DNA from 4 places in the Paenibacillus sp. CCS19 genome. Region 3 is predicted to be linked to each of the others. Evidence: riboswitches for the same ligand, from Rfam matches in the RefSeq annotation. Region 3 holds a riboswitch; each other region holds the start of a gene.
What was found. Region 3 has a riboswitch for cyclic di-AMP ahead of SBI19_RS17200 (KamA family radical SAM protein). Riboswitches for the same ligand answer to the same signal wherever they lie in the genome.
Positions count from the first base shown of each region.

Region 1 (5,007 bases), on a different contig from region 3:
CTCTGGACTCCCGGAGGACTAGTTTAGCTACGTTTGACGGATTGGGATAGGCTTAGATGAGCCTAGGGTACGTTCGAACGTCCGCATACGATTCGACGCACCAGAGTCAGTACGTGCTAATACTCGCTTTAGTCCCTGCAGGACACGCTTTACTTTTGGTGCTCCTACAGTTTGATCCCCTCGGTATCTGAGGGCTTTAGTAGGGAAAAGCAGTTCGAACGTATGTATACCATTTGGCGGGACTGAGCTATTAGGTGCTCATACTCGAATGTCCGCAACATTTTCTGCCCAGCCGCCGTTGTAATTGTTACAACAGAAAAGGTGTGTTATGCCTGCATAACATGCTGTGGTTGTAATCCGTACAACAGAAACAACGGTTGAAAGGCGTCTCGGGGTCGGTTGTAGCCATTGGCAGCTCCTGTTGCACGTTTTACAGCGGGAGACGCTGTAAACAAATACAGCCCCTATTCCGTTGCACATAATGCAATGGAATAGGGGCATTGTTATTTCAAGTGTCGATCGGTGGCTAGCCGTGTAAACCTAACCTTGCAGGCCGAGGCCGGCTTCGTAAAGGGCAGTGCTTAGTTTGGCGAATTCGTCTAGGGAGAGCGTTTCGCCGCGGCGGCCTGGGTCGATGTCGATCTGCTCCAGCAGCGTAGTCAACGTTTCACGCTGGTCTTTGCCGAGCCAGGACGATAGGTTGTTCATGAGCGTCTTGCGGCGCTGTGCGAAGGATGACTGCACCACGCGGAAGAAATGCGCCTCGTCCGGCGTTTCGACAGCGGGCTTATCCCGCAGCGCCAGCTTGATCACTGCCGAATCGACATTGGGCTGCGGGATGAACACCGTATGCGGTACGATGCATACGATGCTCGGTACGCAGTAATATTGCACGGCGACGCTCAAGCTGCCATAATCCTTGCCGCCTGGCTTGGCCGCCATTCGGTCTGCAACTTCCTTCTGGATCATAACGACGATATTCTCCAGCGGCAGCCGTTCCTCTAGCAGCTTCATAAGAATCGGGGTTGTCACGTAGTAAGGTAGATTCGCCACTACGCTGACGCCTGACACATCATTGAAGCGCTCTGCGAACAGCTGATTCAGATCCAGCTTGAGCACGTCCGCATGAATAACCTCAACGTTATCTTCGCCTGCGAGCGTATCGCGCAGAATCGGAATGAGACGGTTGTCGATCTCTACTGCCGTCACCTTGCCAGCCGATTGAGCCAGATGCTGCGTGAGTGCGCCAATACCTGGTCCAATCTCGAGTGCACCTTTGGTCGAATCAAGCTCAGCAGCCGACACGATTTTGTGCAGGATGTTCTGGTCGATTAGAAAGTTCTGTCCAAGACTCTTCTTGAACTCGAAGCCGTATTTCTTCACGATATCGCGTGTCCGCGAAGGGGTAGCTACCTCTACCGCCGTATTCTTCTTCTGTTCATTGCTGCTCATTAACTAGCCACGCTCCTGTTCCAGCTGCTGTTCCATTTGCCGCCATGCTTCTATAAACTCCGTCTTCGTAATTCGGAAGCTGACGCATCGTTTGTAGAAGGTTTTGCCGTTCGCATAACCGATTCCGAGCAGCTTGCCAATTACCTCTCGACGCTCAGACGCCTGAGGATGAACGGTAAGTCCCGCTTCTATAATATCGTCCCAAGTTACTTCGACCGATCCGCCTTCTCCTGCCAGCTGCTCCGTTCGCACATTAGCCAGCGCTTTGCGAATGGCTTCCGGCGATGCATTTTCGACACCGATATCGCCTTTGTACATCGCTTCCTCCTGAGGAAGAAACGCATGCTTGCAGCCGGGAACACGCTGCGCGACGATACGCCGAATGCGTTCACCTGCATGATCCGGATCTGTAAAAATAATAACGCCGCGGCGTTCCATAGCAAGCTCAACCCGCTTCAGCACCTGTTCGCCGATCGCAGAGCCGCCGGTTTCTATTGTATCTGCCTCGACAGCGCGCTTAATAGCCGTCGTATCGTCTTTGCCTTCAACCACAATTATTTCTTTAATCATCTTGCGCCATTCCTTCCCGCGAGCATACAAAAAGAAGAGGCATCGCCTCTTCTTATGATGGCATATTTGGCTGTGAATTACGATACATATCTGATACTGCTATCGGATAACGCGACACCCACTAGCTGGAGGACGGTTTGTTAGGCCCGATGATGTACACCGTATAGCCTTTCTTCGAACCGAACTCTTCCGCGTAGTCTTCGCTCTCGTAATAAACGTCGATCTTGTTTCCTTTAACCGCGCTTCCCTTATCCTCCGCACGACGGAATCCGATGCCTTCGATGTATACCCACCAACCGATCGGAATAACGTTAGGGTCAACGGCAATCGTCCGTCCTTCCTTCACTTTCGTGCCGGAAGCGGTAATGCCGTATTGCGGATGGTTCGCGCTCTTGCCCGTCGACTTCACGCCGGCGGAATAGGCCGTAAGCGTAACATTCTTCAGCACTTTCTTCGCCTTGAAGGAAATGCCTTTCAAAGATACCGTCTGCGGGCCGCTCGAAGCCTTGGCCGATAATGTCGTAACCTTCGGCTGCGCCTTCTTCGTACCGACAGCAACCACTTGGCTAACCGCCGGCCGCTGTACGGCTTTCTCGACGAGCGCTGTCGATACGAGCTTGCCGTCCTCGTACACGCTCTCGAATTGTTTCACAACGACACCATCAGTGCCGCTCTTAACCGTCTTCTCCTTACCCTGCTCAAGGGTAGGATCTTCTTGCTTCACGATCGTGAAAGGAACCGTATGCTGGGAGCTCGTTACTTTACGCTCCACACGTACGACCTTCACCGCCATGTTCGGTGTCAGGTCAGCCGTCAGCGCCGGATATACTTTGTCGTAGCTACGAACCGGAATATTTAATTCCTCGATCGCCGCTTGCACGGTATCCTCGGTCGTGTACACAGTCCAAGTCTTGCCATCAGCTGTTACGGTCACTGGATTCGCCGTGTCGATGACGACACGATCTCCATCCTTAATCGCTGCATTCAAAGGGATCGACACCTTATCATGCGGCCCAACCGTAATAGCTTGTTCATCCAGTAGGCGTTGCAGGACCCATTGCTTCGTTTTCACGATGCTCTCTTGTCCATTCACTACTACGGAGACGCTTCTCTCAGCCGTTCCGTACAACAACACCAATAACATGAAAGTCATAGCGATTGAGATAATTATACTCAATGTGATTAACCGCACGTTTTCATGCTTCCATCGCAATGCGAATGACATGCTGGATGATCGTTTCCCATGGGTGTCCTCTTGCGGAATTACGCCCACTTCTTCGGTCCTCCTTCAAAGTCCCGCCGTCGAGTGTTTCGCATGATACAATTGACGCGACTATAGTATATTGGCATGACGAATCATGCTATCCAGTCCCTCTCACCTTCACCTCCATTGCTAACCCTATGTCGACGTAAACTTCTTTATTCGAAAAGAAAAGAAGCCATCGACAGAGGATCATCTGCTTCGTGGCTTCCCGTTTGGTCGCGACTAAACATGGAAAGTGGGATTCGAAGGTTGATCTCTCTATTTCGCTTACGAGGTTAGCTGTCGGGTTCGGGCAAGAGAGTTGCCCTATCGTCACATTGCAGCGGATCGACCGCTATGCAATGCTTCCAAATTCACCCCATCGGTTATGCTTCCATGCGCACAAATCACTGTGCAGCATTTCCACATATGGTTCCCCCGTTCTCCGTTAGGAGATTAAGCGTACTACTGGAAATCCAATACATTGTGTAAGTTCTGAAATGAATCATACCCCGTGTTCGCATGCATTGTAAAGAACAGATAAAAGACGATTTAAACGATATTTAAGGAAATTCAGCGAAAAGAGAAGCGGTTTTGGGGACAAAATCAACTTTTATCACGCGTAAGGTCCCGATTCCTCACGATTTCAGCCATTATTGATCAAAACGGAAACATTTTCTAGCGTTTAGAGACGTTAAATATCCAATTTCTTCAACGCTCATTCCTTTAATTGCCGCAGCGGCATCAGCTACCAGTGCGACATAGGAGGACTCATTTCTCTTCCCTCTATAAGGGTGCGGTGCCAAATAAGGGGAGTCCGTTTCGATGAGCAGACGGTCGTCCGGCACTCGTGAAAGCACTTCCTTTGGAACCCTTGCATTGGTAAATGAAACCGGTCCGCCGAACGAAATATAGAAGTTCATATCGAGACAAGCTTTGGCCGTTTCCCAGCTGCCGGAGAAGCAGTGCATAATGCCTCCGACCTCTTCCGCCTTCTCTTCCTTCAATATACGTACGACGTCCTCCGAAGCATCTCGGTTATGAATGACGATCGGTTTACCGACTTTGCGCGCCAGACGGATCTGCTCGCGGAATACGCGATGCTGGACATCCTTCGGTGAAGTATCCCAGTGGTAATCGAGACCGATTTCACCGATAGCCACAACCTTCGGATGCGACATCAGCGACTCGATCCATTCGAGATCTCCCTCCTGCATATGGATGCTCTCAACAGGGTGCCAGCCAACAGCCGCATAGATAAAATCATGCTTTTCCGCCAATGCCATCGTCGTCGGAATCGTTTCGCGGTCAAACCCGATATTCACCATAATTTCGACACCCGCTTCTCTTGCTCGTGCGATAACTTCCTCACGGTCATTGTCGAATTTGTGATTGTCCAAGTGCGTATGCGTATCAATTAATGTAACTTTTCCGTTCATGTTGTCTTACTTTCTCCTTCCTATATATAAAACGTTTATTTTCTTCGAGTTCTAATAGCCAAAAATCGCGCGTATGCGGGCGTCGAGCCTATGCGCAACCGGACGCAGCAGATCGTCTGGGAAATACCAGCGATGCTTGTCCTGATGCAAGCCGGTCAGCGAACGAATAATATCCGAACGGGCCGAAATTTCCGATAAACCACCCTCCGAGTCAAGCAGCAGAATCGGCGGCTTGTCGCTGTTCTTCTTCCCATTACCCGCATCGGGCCGGTACACATCATAAGGAAGGTCGAATGGGAAATC
Region 1 is NZ_BTCK01000042.1:41,554-46,560, forward strand. It holds gene rsmA (16S rRNA (adenine(1518)-N(6)/adenine(1519)-N(6))-dimethyltransferase RsmA) at 541-1,452, opposite strand; gene rnmV (ribonuclease M5) at 1,456-2,022, opposite strand; gene SBI19_RS23280 (resuscitation-promoting factor) at 2,144-3,295, opposite strand; cyclic di-AMP (ydaO/yuaA leader) riboswitch at 3,536-3,738, opposite strand; gene SBI19_RS23285 (TatD family hydrolase) at 3,919-4,704, opposite strand; gene SBI19_RS23290 (HD domain-containing protein) at 4,756-5,007, opposite strand, start outside.
Region 1: linked by a shared signal. The riboswitch ahead of SBI19_RS23280 (resuscitation-promoting factor) and the one ahead of SBI19_RS17200 (KamA family radical SAM protein) in region 3 are both predicted to bind cyclic di-AMP.

Region 2 (5,007 bases), on a different contig from region 3:
CCTCTTGCATCGTTGTCTCGATCGGGATCTTAGGCAGCCAGCCGGTTTGGCTGGTCAACTTGGCTGAATCGCCGATAACGATAGGGACATCCGATGGCCGCATCCGTGCGGCATCTTGTTCAATGGTGACTTTAATCGGAGAGAGGGACAGCAGCAGCTGCAGCAGGTCGCCGGCTGACCAGCTTCGACCTGAAGCAACGTTATAGCACTCGCCAGGGGTGCCGTGTTGAATCGCAAGCCAATAGGCGTGTACGACATCGCGGACGTCGGTGAAATCCCGCCTGGCCTCCAGATTGCCGACATAGAGAACCGGCGGACGCAGCCCCTTCTCGATTTCGGCGATTTGCTTGGCGAAGCTGGACGTAACGAAATGTTCGTTCTGCCGAGGCCCGATATGATTAAACGTCCGCATCCGAACGATAGGTATGCCATACTGCCGGTAGTATTGCATGCCTAGAAAGTCCTGCGCGATTTTGCTGATGGCATAAGGATTCATCGGCCTTAGCGGGTTATTTTCCGTAACGGGAATCTCATTCGTGTGTACCTCGCCGTACGCCTCGCTTGATCCTGCGATGAGCACTTTGGTCGGAAGCTTATGAAGTCGAATCGCTTCGAGCAAGTGTACCTGACCTGCGACGTTATTATGGATCGTATCGCTGGGCGATGCCCATGAGGCGGGAACGAAGCTTTGCGCAGCCAGATGGAATAGATGATCGGGACGCTCGGCAGCAATGACTTCTTCGACGGCAGCGGCATCTCGAAGTTCGCACTCGATTAAGCGGATGTTCTTATTCGAGAGGGCGTCTTCTCCGTTATGCTGCCTGCAGCGGCAGGTGCCGGCGACTTCAATGCCTTCGCTTAGCAAATACGATGCAAGGTGGCCTCCGACAAAGCCGTTGATGCCCGTAATGAGAGCCTTCACTTGCATCACCTCATGGACTCGTTCAGCCAATATTTCAACCGAGGCTCTTCGGACCGATGGCAGACGAGCAGACCGTGCGGGGTGGAGACGACTATCAAGTCGGATACGCCGATAAGCAGCGTCTCCGTCTCGGAATAGACGGTGTTGCCTTCGCTTTCAAACAGCCGAATGGCGCCTTGTGCGACATTGCCAAGCGCATCAGACGGATGATGTCGGCGAAAAGCAGCCCATGATCCGATATCGTCCCAGCCGCAGTCGATTGGAATGCAGTGGATTTCGTCGGTTTTCTCGAGCACAGCGTAATCGATCGAGAGTTCGGGAATGTCTGCGTAGGCTAAGGCAGGATTGCCATCGTGTTCAATGAACGGCTGCCACAGCGCCGGTTCCTTCATGGCGATGTGATGCAAGATGGAGGAGGGACGCCATACAACGATGCCGCTGTTCCAATACACGTTGTGCTGTTGAATTAACTTCTCTGCCGTAGCGGCATCGGGTTTTTCTAAGAATCGTTTCACTTTATGCAGGGAATCCTCCGCATCCGACTGATCTTCATCGGCTTTGATCTCCATGTAGCCGAAGCCCGTGTCGGGGCGATCCGGCCGTATGCCAAGCGTGACAATCGAATTAACGGCAGTCGCAGCCTGTGCAGCTCGCTCGATGGCGGCGAGATAAACGTCATCGTCGGCGACATATTGATCTGCGGGTACGAATACGATCGGGCGATCATCGCCTTTGGCCAGCATGGTGTAAGCGGCATAGGCGATGCAGGCGGCCGTCCCTTTTTGCTCCGGCTCGGTGAAGATTTGTTCGGTGGATAAAGAGGGAAGTTGGCTGGTTACGAGCGGGACGTGCGCGGTAGGCGCTGCAATGAATAGACGTTCATCAGGCACCAGGCGCCGGAATCGGTCAACAGTCTGCTGGATGAGCGTAGGTCCCGAGCCGAATGACAGGAATTGCTTAGGTATTGTTTTGACGCTGCGGGGCCAGAACCGGGTACCTTTGCCGCCGGCCATGATCATGATGTTCATCATGTAATGCAACGACCTCCAATCACGAGCCATCCCGTGTAACGGGACAAACAGCTTCCATATACAAATGCTACGCCATTGTATTCAGGCAGGAATCGTGCCTGCAACGGCATTTGTACAAATATAAGACTTTACTAGCTTGCGGCTTCTTCGTTTCTGTAATTTCAACGGAATGAATGGCGATTTTTCCGCTAATGGGGAGGTGGCGGAAGGGTCATTTGCGGGCAGGCGGGAGTAGGATGGAACTTGTAGTGGCGGCAATTACCAGTTTCATGGGTGAGTTAAATGTGGTATTGTTTTACGCGAGCCGAAACTAACGTGCGGGGGAGATTCATGGTATTCAGATTGCCATAAAGGCGAGCTGAATCCTCGGGGTGAATCGCATAAGCAGCTGGCGGGCGCCAGTTGTTCGATGCGTAGGGTGACTCCTCATCCGAATCCGACAACTAACCTCGTAGGCGTATACAACAGGAGGATTCTAACTTAATGACACAGCTTACAGTGAAACCGTTTGCAAAATGTTTGAAGCAGTGGGCCCGCACAGCGGCTGCTGCTGCTCTTGGCATCTCGATCGCTTGGTCCGCATCCGCGGCATCCGCCGATGCAGCTTCCGTTCATGTGGCGACGAAGACAACGACGTTCTGGACGCTGTCCCAGTACTACGGATTGACGATGCAGCAGATTGCTTCAGCCAATCCGAGTGTGAATCCGAACAATATTATTGAAGGCCAGCGGCTGTCCATTCCCACGATAAGCAATACGTTTAAAGTGGCATCGGCGCCTGCGGCATCGGCAACAACAGCAAGCACAGTTAGCAACGACAGTGTGACAGTTGGCGGTAAGCAGTTTGATGTTTCGAAAACGATTCAAATGACGGCAACAGCTTATTCAGCGGATCCAGCAGAGAATGGCGGCTGGGGCGGACTTGATTACTTCGGTAATTCGCTTAAGGTAGGCACAGTAGCTGTCGATCCATCGAAGATCGCGCTAGGCACGAAGCTGTACATAGTCGGTTACGACTTTGCAGGACTTCCGACTGGAGGAATGATCGCTACCGCATTGGACGTAGGCAGTGCGATTAAGGGCAATCGCATCGATCTGTTCGTCCCAGGCACAGCAGCACAGGTGAGCGACTTCGGCATTCAGTATGTGAAGGTTTATGTACTGGAATCGTAATTATTAATTTGTTTATTGGCTCGCATGGCAGCAACAAGAAAGCGGAGATGCAATTATTGCATCTCCGCTTTCTTGTTGTTCGTGGCAGGTTGTACAGTTGTTGTTGACTTATCGCTGCTGCCAGCGGCCATCTGAGGAGCCGAGCATCTCTGGAATCGTCACGAGCTCGTATCCTTTGTTCCGCAGCATTCGGATAATAACAGGCAGCGCCTCGACGGTACCCGATAGATCCTGTGTACTGCCTCCGCCAGCATGCTGGAGAATGATCGAGCCTGGCTGGAGCGTCTTGCGGACGTTGATAATGACCGACCTGCTTCGCAAGCTTCGCCAATCGACGGAATCGACGTCCCAGTTCACAACAACGTAGCCGTTGCGCTTCGCCCACTGCACTTGAGCGGGTCTTATCTCGCCATAAGGCGGACGGATATAGCGCGGACTATATCCAACGAGAGGTGCAAGAATCGCATCTGTTCGAGCAATCTGGCGTTGATACTGTTCGGCGGTTAATTGCGAGAATACCGCATGGTTGTAAGAATGGTTGCCGACGGTGTGACCTTCTCGCTCCATTCGGCGAACGAGCTGCGGATAGCGCGTTGCCAGGGAACCGAGCACGAAGAACGTCGCTCTCACGTTATAACGCGCGAGTACATCGAGCACTTTGCCCGTATAGCGCGGATCCGGTACATCGTCGAACGTTAGCGCTGCTCGCCGCACACTGCGAGGACCATGCGTGACGAATGCGCCTGGATATCGCTTCTCCAGTGTAATCCAGCTCATAACGGCCTGCTTCCGCTGTTTCTTGCGGGGACGGGCGTACGAATTGTACTGCTCTGTCGATTGCATGGTCCGGCTGCTGTCGACTGAAGCTGCAGCGTGATCGCTTGGTGTTGGTTCGGCTTCGGACGGATAGGCTGAAGCATCAATCGGATTGGCAAGCAGAAGTGCAAGGACGAGCAGAATAACGATTCTAGATTGTCGTTTCATTGGACGTTCTCCCTTCAAAACGGAGGGGCGGAAAAGAATACAATCCTCGTTGTTTTCTCCGCGGAACGCCAATATTATGCATGCATATTAACGATGGGTCAGGCTTTGATCAGCGGGTTAAGTTATTGCACTTCTTCCCACCATGTATGCATTTGACGGACGAACAGCTGAAGCATCTCGCTGCTGTCGAACGCGCCGCTGAAATCTTCAATGCCGAACGCACCTTGATAGCCGACCGCCTTCAAGTCTGCTAACACACGTTTCCAAGGTACGATGCCACCTGCAACCGGCTGCCAGGCGCAATGCCAGGAAACAGGATCGAGTGGATCTGTGCTATCGGTTGCAGGCATCCAGCCAGCGTTCTTGACATGGACATGTGCCAAGTACGGACCGAGCAGCTCGAGCCCCATCCGATATTGCTCGAAGCCCTCGTGAACGAGGTTGCCTGGATCGTACAATACGCCAATTGCATCCGGGTCGCAGCCTTCAATCAGACGATGAGCTAGCGAAGCGCTAGGCGCGATTGTGTTGTGATGCGTCTCGACGAGACCCTTGATTCCGTATCGACGGGCCAACTTCTCAGCTTCTCGAATATATGCTCGCGCCTCTTGAAGCAGCTCGCCATATGGGCGGCTTCCATTGTAGCCGGGAACACCTAGTCGAATATACGATGCGCCAAGTGCAGACGCTATTGTCAGCATTCGCTCGGTTTCTTCCAGATCGCCGCAAGCCAAATAAGGGACGACCGCTAATGATTGAAGTCCATGCGCATCGGCAGCCGCTCGCAGCTCAGCGAGCGCTTCTGTTGAGCTGTCGGGGTCTATCGTGCACCGATTGTTGCCCCAGAAGGAAGGCGGATCATTCTTCACGCTATCGGATATGCGAGTGCATCGCCAT
Region 2 is NZ_BTCK01000018.1:43,043-48,049, reverse strand. It holds gene SBI19_RS14380 (GDP-mannose 4,6-dehydratase) at 1-922, opposite strand, end outside; gene SBI19_RS14375 (mannose-1-phosphate guanylyltransferase) at 928-1,953, opposite strand; cyclic di-AMP (ydaO/yuaA leader) riboswitch at 2,246-2,426, shown strand; gene SBI19_RS14370 (3D domain-containing protein) at 2,437-3,126, shown strand; gene SBI19_RS14365 (polysaccharide deacetylase family protein) at 3,235-4,110, opposite strand; gene SBI19_RS14360 (sugar phosphate isomerase/epimerase family protein) at 4,233-5,007, opposite strand, start outside.
Region 2: linked by a shared signal. The riboswitch ahead of SBI19_RS14370 (3D domain-containing protein) and the one ahead of SBI19_RS17200 (KamA family radical SAM protein) in region 3 are both predicted to bind cyclic di-AMP.

Region 3 (5,007 bases):
CATCGTATCCTCCTCCAATACAGTTCCTGTGTGTCGTTTTTTTAAAGCCTCTGTTGTCTCTTTCGTTCTTCTCTAATGTTACGGCTTAGCAGCTTGATACGGAATTTCAAATAAGTTAGCATGGTATTAACTAATGGTTTATGCAAAAGGAGGGGGCCTTCCTGAATGATTGAGCAACTGAAGACGTTTGTTCAAGTGACGGAGTCCGGAAGCTTCTCTAAGGCAGCCGAAAAGCTTTTTATTTCATCAACCGCTGTGATGAAGCAAATGAATTTATTGGAAAAGCAAACCGGAGTCCCGCTTTTTATTCGTACCAACCACGGTGTCAGGCTCACAAAGGCAGGAACAGCTTTTATTAAAGATGCGGAATTTATGCTGCAGTATTTTCAAGAATCCCTTGTCCGCATTCATCAGTCCGCACAGGTGAACCGGCATATTATTCGGGTGGGTACTTCTATGCTTAACCCCTGTAACATTTTGATTGATTTGTGGAATGGAATTAGCGATCTATACCCTCAATTCGGAATAAACATCGTTCATTTCGAAGATGACGCACATACACTCCCAACCACTTACCGCATGATTGGCCAAGCGCTCGATATCATTGCGGGGCCATTTCTTACAGATAACTTGAAGGATTACTACCGTGTGCTTGAACTGGGGAGTTACCGCGTTTGCTTTGCCGTGTCTCGGCAGCATAGGCTGGCTTCAAGAAAAACACTTTGTGTCAAAGATTTGTATGGGGAAAGATTGGCTGTAGTGAATGGAGGGAATAGTGCCGTCATTCATGACATACGTGATTTCCTGAAAATGACACATCCTCAAATACAAATAAAGGATGTTCCGCGTCTCTATGATCTTGATGTGTTTAATCGCTGCGAGGAAAGCAATACGGTTATGTTAACATTGGAGGCGTGGGCAGATATTCATCCATCCTTGGTGACGATCCCTAGTGATTTAGATTTCGCAGTTCCATATGGTTTAATATATCCATTACATCCATCCAAGGAAGTTGGTCAATTCTTAGAAATCATAAAAGAAATGCAAGGTAATGTTTTACCTAAGGTGGAGTAATGTCGAGGCGCATTGTGTAAACGGGTAACGATAGTTGAACAACGTCATGAACGTAGCCGACAATAAGTCTTCGGTCGTTTAACCCGACACTAACTTAGTAAACGGAGAAAAGCTTATGATAAAAAATTTAGACCATCTTGTCCTAACAGTAGAAAGTATTGAAAAGACCATTCGATTCTATACAACCGTTCTTGGAATGAAAGAAGAGACCTTTGGAAATGGTCGTAAAGCTTTGTTGTTCGGGAATCAAAAAATAAATCTGCATGAAGCCGGAAATGAATTTGAACCTAAAGCTCGATCTCCTTTGCCTGGCTCTGCTGATTTATGCTTTATAACAGAATTAAGTATGGAAGACGTAATAAAACGATTACGTAATGAAGGTATAATCATTGAAGAGGGTCCAGTAAATCGTACAGGGGCACTTGGGCCGATAGTATCTGTATATGTTCGTGATCCGGATGACAATCTGATTGAACTGTCGCAGTATCTTAGTTAAAGGTAACAGAGCCACTGGGTAAAAAAGAGGCTGTCTCCAGCGGCATTGTATCCATGCTGCTGGGACAGCTTCTTCGTTCATCTCATCTACTCGATATAGCCATATGTTGCAAAAGCTGCCGCCTGTCCGCGGTAAACACCTTGCTCGTCGATCAGATTCCAGACGATGCCGCGTTCGATTGCGATGCGCCGTCCGGAGGACGAGATGCGGATGCCATTGAAGTCGTCATCGAAGCCTTGCTCGGCGACCTTTTTCAGGAATTGATCGCGTTCAGCGCGCACCATCGGTTCCGCCGTCAACCGCGACGGGATCGATGTGAAGTCCGCCCAATCGCGCTCCCACAGCGACTGTGCAGCCGAATTGCCGTAGTTCAGCACAGGGTCTTCCTCGGTGCCGTGCGACAGTACGACGATCGGTGCGTCATACAGCTTGTCCCGGACCGACTCGCCTTCGCCGACCTCGACGAGCGCTCGGCCGAGCAGCCGCCGGAAGCTCTCCGTAATCAAGCGTGCGTGTGCTTCCGTCGTGCCGATTCCTTGTATCGTTTCCCAATTCGTCATCATCATTTGTCCTCTCCCTCGCAAGCCTCTAGGGGTCATTGTAGCATATCCAATATTGAAGTTTCTCCCTTTCTCGACGCAAGGTTCTCCACTGGTTCAAGCGCTAGATAATTCTCGATGCTACCTCCTATTAATTGACAAATGAACCGACCGTCCTTATAATCTAACTGTGCTTAATTTTCAACGGTTTCGTGTTGAAAAGCGGGGGAACCAAGTCATTTGGGGCGAATCGTTCGAAGTTCGAATGTAGGGTACCATCTTACCCGAGTCCGTCAGCTAACCTCGTCAGCGGTAGATGGGTCTTCCTATGTCTATTTCTACTATCCTGAGACCCTTTGTACGCGAAGGGTCTTTTTGTGCGCACTTATAGACCCTGCTGGCGGTAACTGTAAGCTTCCTGACATGAAGGCTCCCCGATTATCCCATTCTGAGGCGAAGGAGAGAGGTACATGCAGAAAGTCAGGTACATCACGAATCTGAGTAAGGTCGAAGGGTTGTCGGAGCATGAACGCCAAGTTTTGAAACCGATTACAGACAAGTTCGTTTTTCGCGTCAATGATTATTACTTGAATTTGATTGACTGGGATGACCCGCATGATCCGATTCGTAAGCTCGTAATACCGAATGAAGGGGAACTAGAGGAGTATGGGCGCTGGGATGCGTCGGATGAGGATACGAACTACGTCGTGCCAGGCTGTCAGCACAAGTATTCCACGACGGCGCTGCTCATCGTATCGGAGGTATGCGGCTCGTACTGCCGGTACTGCTTCCGCAAGCGGCTGTTCCGCAATGATGTGAAGGAGGCGATGTCGGATGTGTCGCCGGGTATCCAGTATATCGCGCAAACGCCGAGCATTAACAACGTGCTGCTGACTGGCGGGGACAGCTTGATTCTCGCAACGGCGAAGCTGCGGCTTATTATCGAGCAGCTGCGGGAGATCGAGCATGTGAAGATTATTCGGCTTGGATCGAAGATCCCGGTGTTTAATCCGATGCGGATCTATGAGGATCAAGAGCTGCTCGATCTGATTCGGGAGTTTTCCACGGAAGAGCGTCGAATCTATGTCATGGCGCATATTAACCACCCGCGTGAGATTACGCCGGAAGCGAAGAAGGCCTTCAAGGCACTTCATGATGCAGGTGCGATTGTCGTCAATCAGACGCCGGTGCTGCGCGGTATTAATGACGATCCAGGCGTGCTTGCCGAGCTGCTCGACCAGCTGTCTTGGGCGGGGGTGACCCCATACTATTTCTTCATCAACCGTCCGGTTGCAGGCAACAGCGAGTTCGTCCTGCCGCTCGAGCGCGTTTACCGCATCGTCGAAGAGGCGAAGGCGAGAACGTCCGGTCTTGGCAAAAGAGTACGGCTCTCCATGAGCCACACGTCCGGCAAAATCGAAATTCTTGCGATCGATAAGGGCAAAGCGTATTTGAAATATCACCAATCCCGCGACAATCACTATGGCAAGTTCATGATGCTGGACTGTCCGGCTGATGCAGCCTGGTTCGACGATCTTCCGGGCAATGAGCAGCATTGGAAGCGGCCGAGCAAGAAGAACAGCCATATCGTGTCGGTGAATGAGATGGTGGAGCAGGTCTAAATCAAAGATAGACGTTCTGACGATTCAACGAGGGGAGCCTCGTGGGAACGTCAGGACGTTTTTTTGTTAATGAAAATGTCCTGCTGCCGCGTTACACCATCTCGCATATCGGCTGCTCTTTTATTGACGAAGTGCCTTCACAGCCTCAATCTCCTCTCGAACTAGCCGTTGCAATAACTGCTTGGAGGAGGAGGGAGGGCCGCTATGCTTGCGGGTCTGCAGTAAGCCGACTGCGATTGGAGGCAGCTCCATTCGGACAGGAAGAGGGGCAGTTTCAGCAATGAGCGAAGTGGACGATAATACGACACCGATTGCGGACGTGCCCTTTACCATATGCGGAATCGACGAAATCTGGCTCACCGTATGCGTTACGGTCGGCGTTTCCTTATAGCGGGCGAGATGCTTGTTGAACTGAAGCGCGTACAGACAGGTGCTCCCGCCTGCGATGAGCGGATAGTCGAATATGTCCTCGAAAACAACCTCGCTTCTTCCGCACAACGGGTGGGCACGATCTGCAATCAGGACCGTCCTCTCCTCATACAATGGTTCAAAATAATACTGCGACGAGTCGCCCGGCTCTCCGCAGACGGCGAAATCCAGCTTGTCCTCGCGTAGAGATTCTGTCAAGGTGTCGCTATTGCCTGTGATGATCTGCCATGCCATTCGCGGCTTTGCTTGTTGGAATCGCCGCAGGGCGTTCGGCAGCACAGTCTCCATCACAGCCTCGATTGCGCCGATGCGAATCGTACCGATCTCCTCCTGCTCCAGCGACCTGACAAGCCCGGCGACCTCGTGCCAATGCTGAATGAGCCGATCGACTTCATCGGCGAACAGCCGCCCGGCGGCTGTCAACTGAGCGTCCCAGCCACGCGTGAACAGCTGAATGCCAAGCTCTTTCTCGAGCCGTTGAATTTGATTCGTAATCGTCGACTGGGCGTAGTTCAGCTTCTCCGCTGCACGCGAGAACGTGCCTTCCTGTACGATTGTCTGGAACGTGGTCAGTTCTTTTAAGTCCATATATGTGCCGCTCCTTAATCGATATTATCGATGAAGATGTGTAGTTTATTCAATTATATAGAACGAGGGATAAGGCGTACAATGGAACCATATTCGAAAAATTCAAGAGAGGATGATCCGATATGCCATTCATTCGTGTAAGTTACATGGAGCAGCAGTATGGGGGCGACCAACTGGCTGTCATTCGCGATACGATCATGGGCGCGCTTGTCCAGCATTTTAACGTCCCGGAGGACGACCTATTCCAAGTATTCCATGC
Region 3 is NZ_BTCK01000024.1:81,129-86,135, forward strand. It holds gene SBI19_RS17180 (SDR family NAD(P)-dependent oxidoreductase) at 1-3, opposite strand, end outside; gene SBI19_RS17185 (LysR family transcriptional regulator) at 166-1,074, shown strand; gene SBI19_RS17190 (VOC family protein) at 1,190-1,570, shown strand; gene SBI19_RS17195 (MEKHLA domain-containing protein) at 1,657-2,136, opposite strand; cyclic di-AMP (ydaO/yuaA leader) riboswitch at 2,291-2,434, shown strand; gene SBI19_RS17200 (KamA family radical SAM protein) at 2,580-3,731, shown strand; gene SBI19_RS17205 (LysR family transcriptional regulator) at 3,852-4,748, opposite strand; partial or broken gene SBI19_RS17210 (tautomerase family protein) at 4,946-5,007, shown strand, end outside.

Region 4 (5,007 bases), on a different contig from region 3:
CGGCATCTACAGCGTCAACATCCATGTGCCGGAGCGTTATATCGTTGCCGCGACCGGCTTCCAGACGAAGCCGATTCAGACAAGCGGCAGCTATAAAAGCTATCAGTTCTATGCGGATGACGTGCACGATTTCGCATGGGCGGCGTCGCCTGATTTTGTATACGAAGAGGATTCGCTCTCCGCTCCCGGCATTCCAGGCGTACGCATCAAGCTGTACTTGGACCCGCTTCACGCCGGTCTGAAGGACCGCTACCTGCATGCCGCCAAGTCGGCACTCGTGAAGTATGCGCAGTGGTATGGACAGTATCCATATTCGACGTTATCCGTTATCGTGCCGCCAGTCGGAGGCAACGGTGCAGGCGGGATGGAATATCCGACGCTCATTACCGCATTCGCTGCCGAGGATGACAATCCAGGCTACTCGCTTGAACGCACGGTCGTCCATGAGATCGGACATCAGTATTGGTACGGCATGGTCGCTTCCAATGAGTTCGAGGAGGCTTGGCTCGACGAGGGCTTCACTTCATATGCCGAGGACAAAGTGATGGAAACCGAATACGGCGTACTGCCGAACCTTGCGCTGGAATCCAGCTATATGACCGACCCTGCGCCGCTGAAGCAGCTGTCTTGGAGCTACCACAGCCACGATCATTATGCGGAAAATGTGTACATGCGCGCCAAGCTCGTGCTTGTCGGCATCGAGAAGCTCGTCGGCGATCGAACGATGCAGAAGATTATGCGCACCTACTTCCAGAAATATAAATTCGGCCATCCGTCCACTGCCGATTTCGAACGTGTGGTGGAACAGGTAACGAAGACGAAGTGGAGCGACTACTTCCGTCAATATGTATACGGCGATCTGATGGCTGACTTCGCGGTTGAGAGCATCGATGTGCATACCGTTCGCCAGCCGGATGATACGGTTCAATACGAATCGATCGTTCAGGTGCGCAGTTTAGGCGGCAGCTACGGCCCTGTCCCGGTCAAGTTCCAGTTCACAGACGGCACGACAGTCACACGCAGCTGGAATGGCAATGAGAACACGATGCAGTTCAAGTTTGTTCACTCAGCCCCGCTAGATTGGGCAGCTGTCGATCCTCAGAATACGAATGTGCTCGACAATCGACATTTCAACAACTATTTGAAAGCCGAGCTGCCGGATCAGACGAAGGCACGCTGGAGCCTCGGCGCCGCGAAGCTGCTTGACAGCCTCATTGGCGCACTCGGCTGGTAGAGAGGAACGATTCGTATGAAGCAGCATTTGAAAACCGGCTGGTCGCTGACGGTCCGTCATCTATACGTGATTATCGTACTATTCGTCTATCAGCTGCTATGGGGCTTCTTCCTGTACCGTCTTGTGGACGGCATCGTTATCCCGCTTCTGCGCCGTTATCCCGGCAGCGGGATGCCTGCCTCCGCCGCTCGGTTATACTTGTATGAAGCGGAATTCCGTCTCATGAAGACGGATCTCATTCAGCCTTATCTATGGACATTCGCCGGTTTAATCGTGCTTCGCATGCTGCTGACGCCGCTGCTTAATGCAGGGTTGTTCCATTCCCTGCATCACGCTTCGACCGAGCAGGGGACCCGCTTCCTGCAAGGTGTGCGCCGCGGCTGGCTGCCGATGACGATGCTCTATTGGATCGAGACGCTGCTCGCACTGGCGCCTGGCTACTGGCTGCTGCCCCGCGCACTGTCGGCGACTCTTGCCGGCTCTTCTGTGAAGAGCATCATCATCGAGCTGCTGCCCGCCGCTTGCGGCTGGCTTGCATGGGGCATTCTGCTTCACCTGCTGTTCCTTGCCATGCAGCTTGGCTCCGCCTCAGGCAGCGGGGCATTCAACGGCTTATGGCGGGCACTAAGGCATTTCATTCCCTACTTCGGATTATCGCTGCTTATGTGGTGCGGAGTTGGCGCTGCGGGGCTGCTCGTCTCCTCCGCTTCGATGGTCTGGGCAGGCTTCCTCGCTATCTTAGTACACCAAGGCTACCGATTCGTGAAGACGATGCTCAAAGTGTGGACGATCGCCGCTCAATATGACTGTCTCCAATCTCGCTCCCAACCATAAGCTGACAAGCCCGTAAGTCGACAGGTTTCGAGTTTATTCCCTCATTCTTAAGTAGGACCGCGCCTATGAAAGCGCGGTCTTTTTTCGTGTTTTCCGGCCCTAAAATGAGAGAATCTCTCATAAACCAAGCAAAACTCCCCTATATTCATGAGAATTATTAGAAATTCGACACGCAGGAAGGATTTTCTTCAAAAAGTACGAATTATATTCCCCTGTACAATCAAACACTGCCGAATTTCCGTGTACGAAAACGGGGGAACCATTCTTGGGTGAATTGATCCCGACCAATCATGTCCGTTGGACAGGCTGGCCTGAGGGAATCATAGGGGACCTTCAACCGAACCCCACAGCTAACCTCGTAGGCAATGGAAGGAGCACTTTAACGTGCGCAACAAGATAGCAGCAATTTTCCTGGGTCTCGCACTTCTTCTTGCTTTCCAAGCGGGAAGCGCTTTCGCGGACTCGAAGCTCGACACAGTAGTTGATAGCGTTTACGGCACGCCGTACAAGACAGCTGGCACGACGTCCAAAGGCTTCGACTGCTCCGGCTTCACGATGTATGTATTTAAGCAGTTCGGTATTTCTTTGCCTCATTCGTCCTATGATCAAAGCAAGCTTGGCCAGAAAGTTGCCAAGGACGACCTGCGTGCAGGAGATCTCGTATTCTTCAATACGAGCGGCAAGGGCGTTTCCCACGTCGGCATTTATGTTGGCGATGGCAAATTCGCTCACGCTTCCTCCTCCAAAGGCGTTACAATCAGCAGCCTAAGCGACTCCTATTATGTAAAGCGTTACCTGAGCGCACGCCGCGTCATGAACGCTACATCCTATGAGAAGTATGCCGATGATCCGTCCGACCAAGCCGATGGCGGTCCAGACGTAGACTAAGAAGCACAGCTGCATGATATGCATGGTTCGCCATGCCAACAACAAAACCCGCTCGGGATCGAGCGGGTTTTGTTGTTTATTGCAAGTCGACCGTGGAGGTGCCGCCGCCACGTTAGCCTCGCATGACAGGACACATTTATGTATTCTAACTCTCTGCAGCTCGCCATTCGCACACTTTAACGCACTTTTTTGTTCTCTAACCTGCCGCCATCCGCCTCCGACGCCCGATAGCGCACACATTAATGTACTCTAACTCCCCTCCGCTCGCCGTCCGCAAACTTTAGCATACATTTATATACGCTGGTCTCATGAAATAAACAACCACGTTGTTATTTCTACTATTCTTTTCCCCGAATTTACTTTACTATTTCATATATTATGGAATTCTTATCATTCCACTGGTGATGATTTGCAGTCTGAGCAGACAACGGAGAGGGGTCATCCGATGAGCTTCATTGAAATTCGTCAGCTGACGAAGCAGTTTCGACAAGCGGTGAAAGAGCCTGGTTTAGCAGGAGCGGTCAAGCACCTGTTCTCCCAGAAGTATGTCGATAAAACGGCTGTCGCAGGCATTAACCTCGACATTGAGGAAGGCGAGACGGTCGCTTATGTCGGCCCGAACGGTGCAGGCAAGTCGACAACAATCAAGATGTTGACCGGCATTCTCATCCCAAGTTCCGGCACCATCAGCGTCGGCGGCATTGATCCGTATCGCAACCGAATGGAGAATGCACGTACAATCGGCGCCGTGTTCGGTCAGCGAACGCAGTTGTGGTGGGATATTCCGATCTCCGAAACGTTCTCGCTGTTGAAAGATATTTATGAGATTCCAGAAGCGCTGTACAAACGCAACCTGGATCAATTCATCGAGCTGCTCGGCATGGAGGATTTCCTCCACCTGACCGCTCGCAAGCTGTCGCTCGGTCAGCGGATGCGCGCCGATCTGGCCGCTGCACTTCTGCATAATCCGCGCACTGTCTACCTTGACGAGCCGACGATCGGTCTCGACATTGCCGTGAAGCAGCGCATACGCGAATTTATCCGTTCATCCAACAAAGAACGCGGGACGACCGTCATGCTGACTACGCACGACCTCGGCGACATCGAAGACCTGTGCAACCGTCTCGTCATTATCGACCAAGGCAGCCTCATCTACGATGGCACGCTTGCTGCGGTGAAAGACCGTTTCGCCCGCGAGCGGGTCATTCACTTCCAGCTGGAGAGCGCCGACCTGCCTGCGCTTCGCGAAGCGCTGGACCGTATGCCGAAGGTAACGGCAGAGAAGTTGGAACGGCAGCATGTATCGCTGCGATTCGACCGCTTCCACATTACAGCGAGCGAAGTCGCTTCTGCCGTCATGCGCTGCGGGGAAGTCGTCGACTTCCGGATCGACGAACCTGGCATCGAGCATGTCATCAAGCAAGTATACGAGGGCCACATCTCCCTCGACGAGCAGCAAGGAAGCAAACAAACAGCCGCTGGAAGGGAGGCGAACCGTCGATGAACGCATGGCTTCGGCTTCCACGTTCATGGCGGGCCTATACGGGCATTGCGACCCGAGCGATGCAGAACACGCTGGCCTACCGGCTATCCTACGTCGTCAACTTTGCATCCAGCTTCGTTCTGCTTATCGCCATGTACGCATTATGGAACGCGATTTATGCCGGACGCGAGGAGCTCGCGGGCATGTCATGGACGCAGATGAAGACATACCTGATCATCTCGTTCATCAGCAACTCGCTGCTGTCCTACTATTCCGAGACCCGTATCTCCGGCAAAATTCTCGACGGCAGCGTCTCCGCCGATCTGCTTAAACCGCTCGATTTTCAGAAAGCCCGACTTGCCGAAACGCTCGGCTCAACCGTCATAGAGGGCGGTCTCGTCGTCATCATAACGGCCATTGTTCTAATCGCGGCCTCCGGCATTCTCAAGCCAGACTTCATTCACACTCTGCTGTTTATTCTAAGCGTGCTCGCTTCATTGATGGTCAAGTTCGGTATCGTCTACATGGCGGGTCTGCTCTGCTTCTGGTCGACGGGTTCGCTCGGCAT
Region 4 is NZ_BTCK01000003.1:229,266-234,272, reverse strand. It holds gene SBI19_RS04640 (M1 family metallopeptidase) at 1-1,234, shown strand, start outside; gene SBI19_RS04635 (hypothetical protein) at 1,250-2,068, shown strand; cyclic di-AMP (ydaO/yuaA leader) riboswitch at 2,287-2,448, shown strand; gene SBI19_RS04630 (C40 family peptidase) at 2,453-2,956, shown strand; gene SBI19_RS04625 (ABC transporter ATP-binding protein) at 3,402-4,460, shown strand; gene SBI19_RS04620 (ABC transporter permease) at 4,457-5,007, shown strand, end outside.
Region 4: linked by a shared signal. The riboswitch ahead of SBI19_RS04630 (C40 family peptidase) and the one ahead of SBI19_RS17200 (KamA family radical SAM protein) in region 3 are both predicted to bind cyclic di-AMP.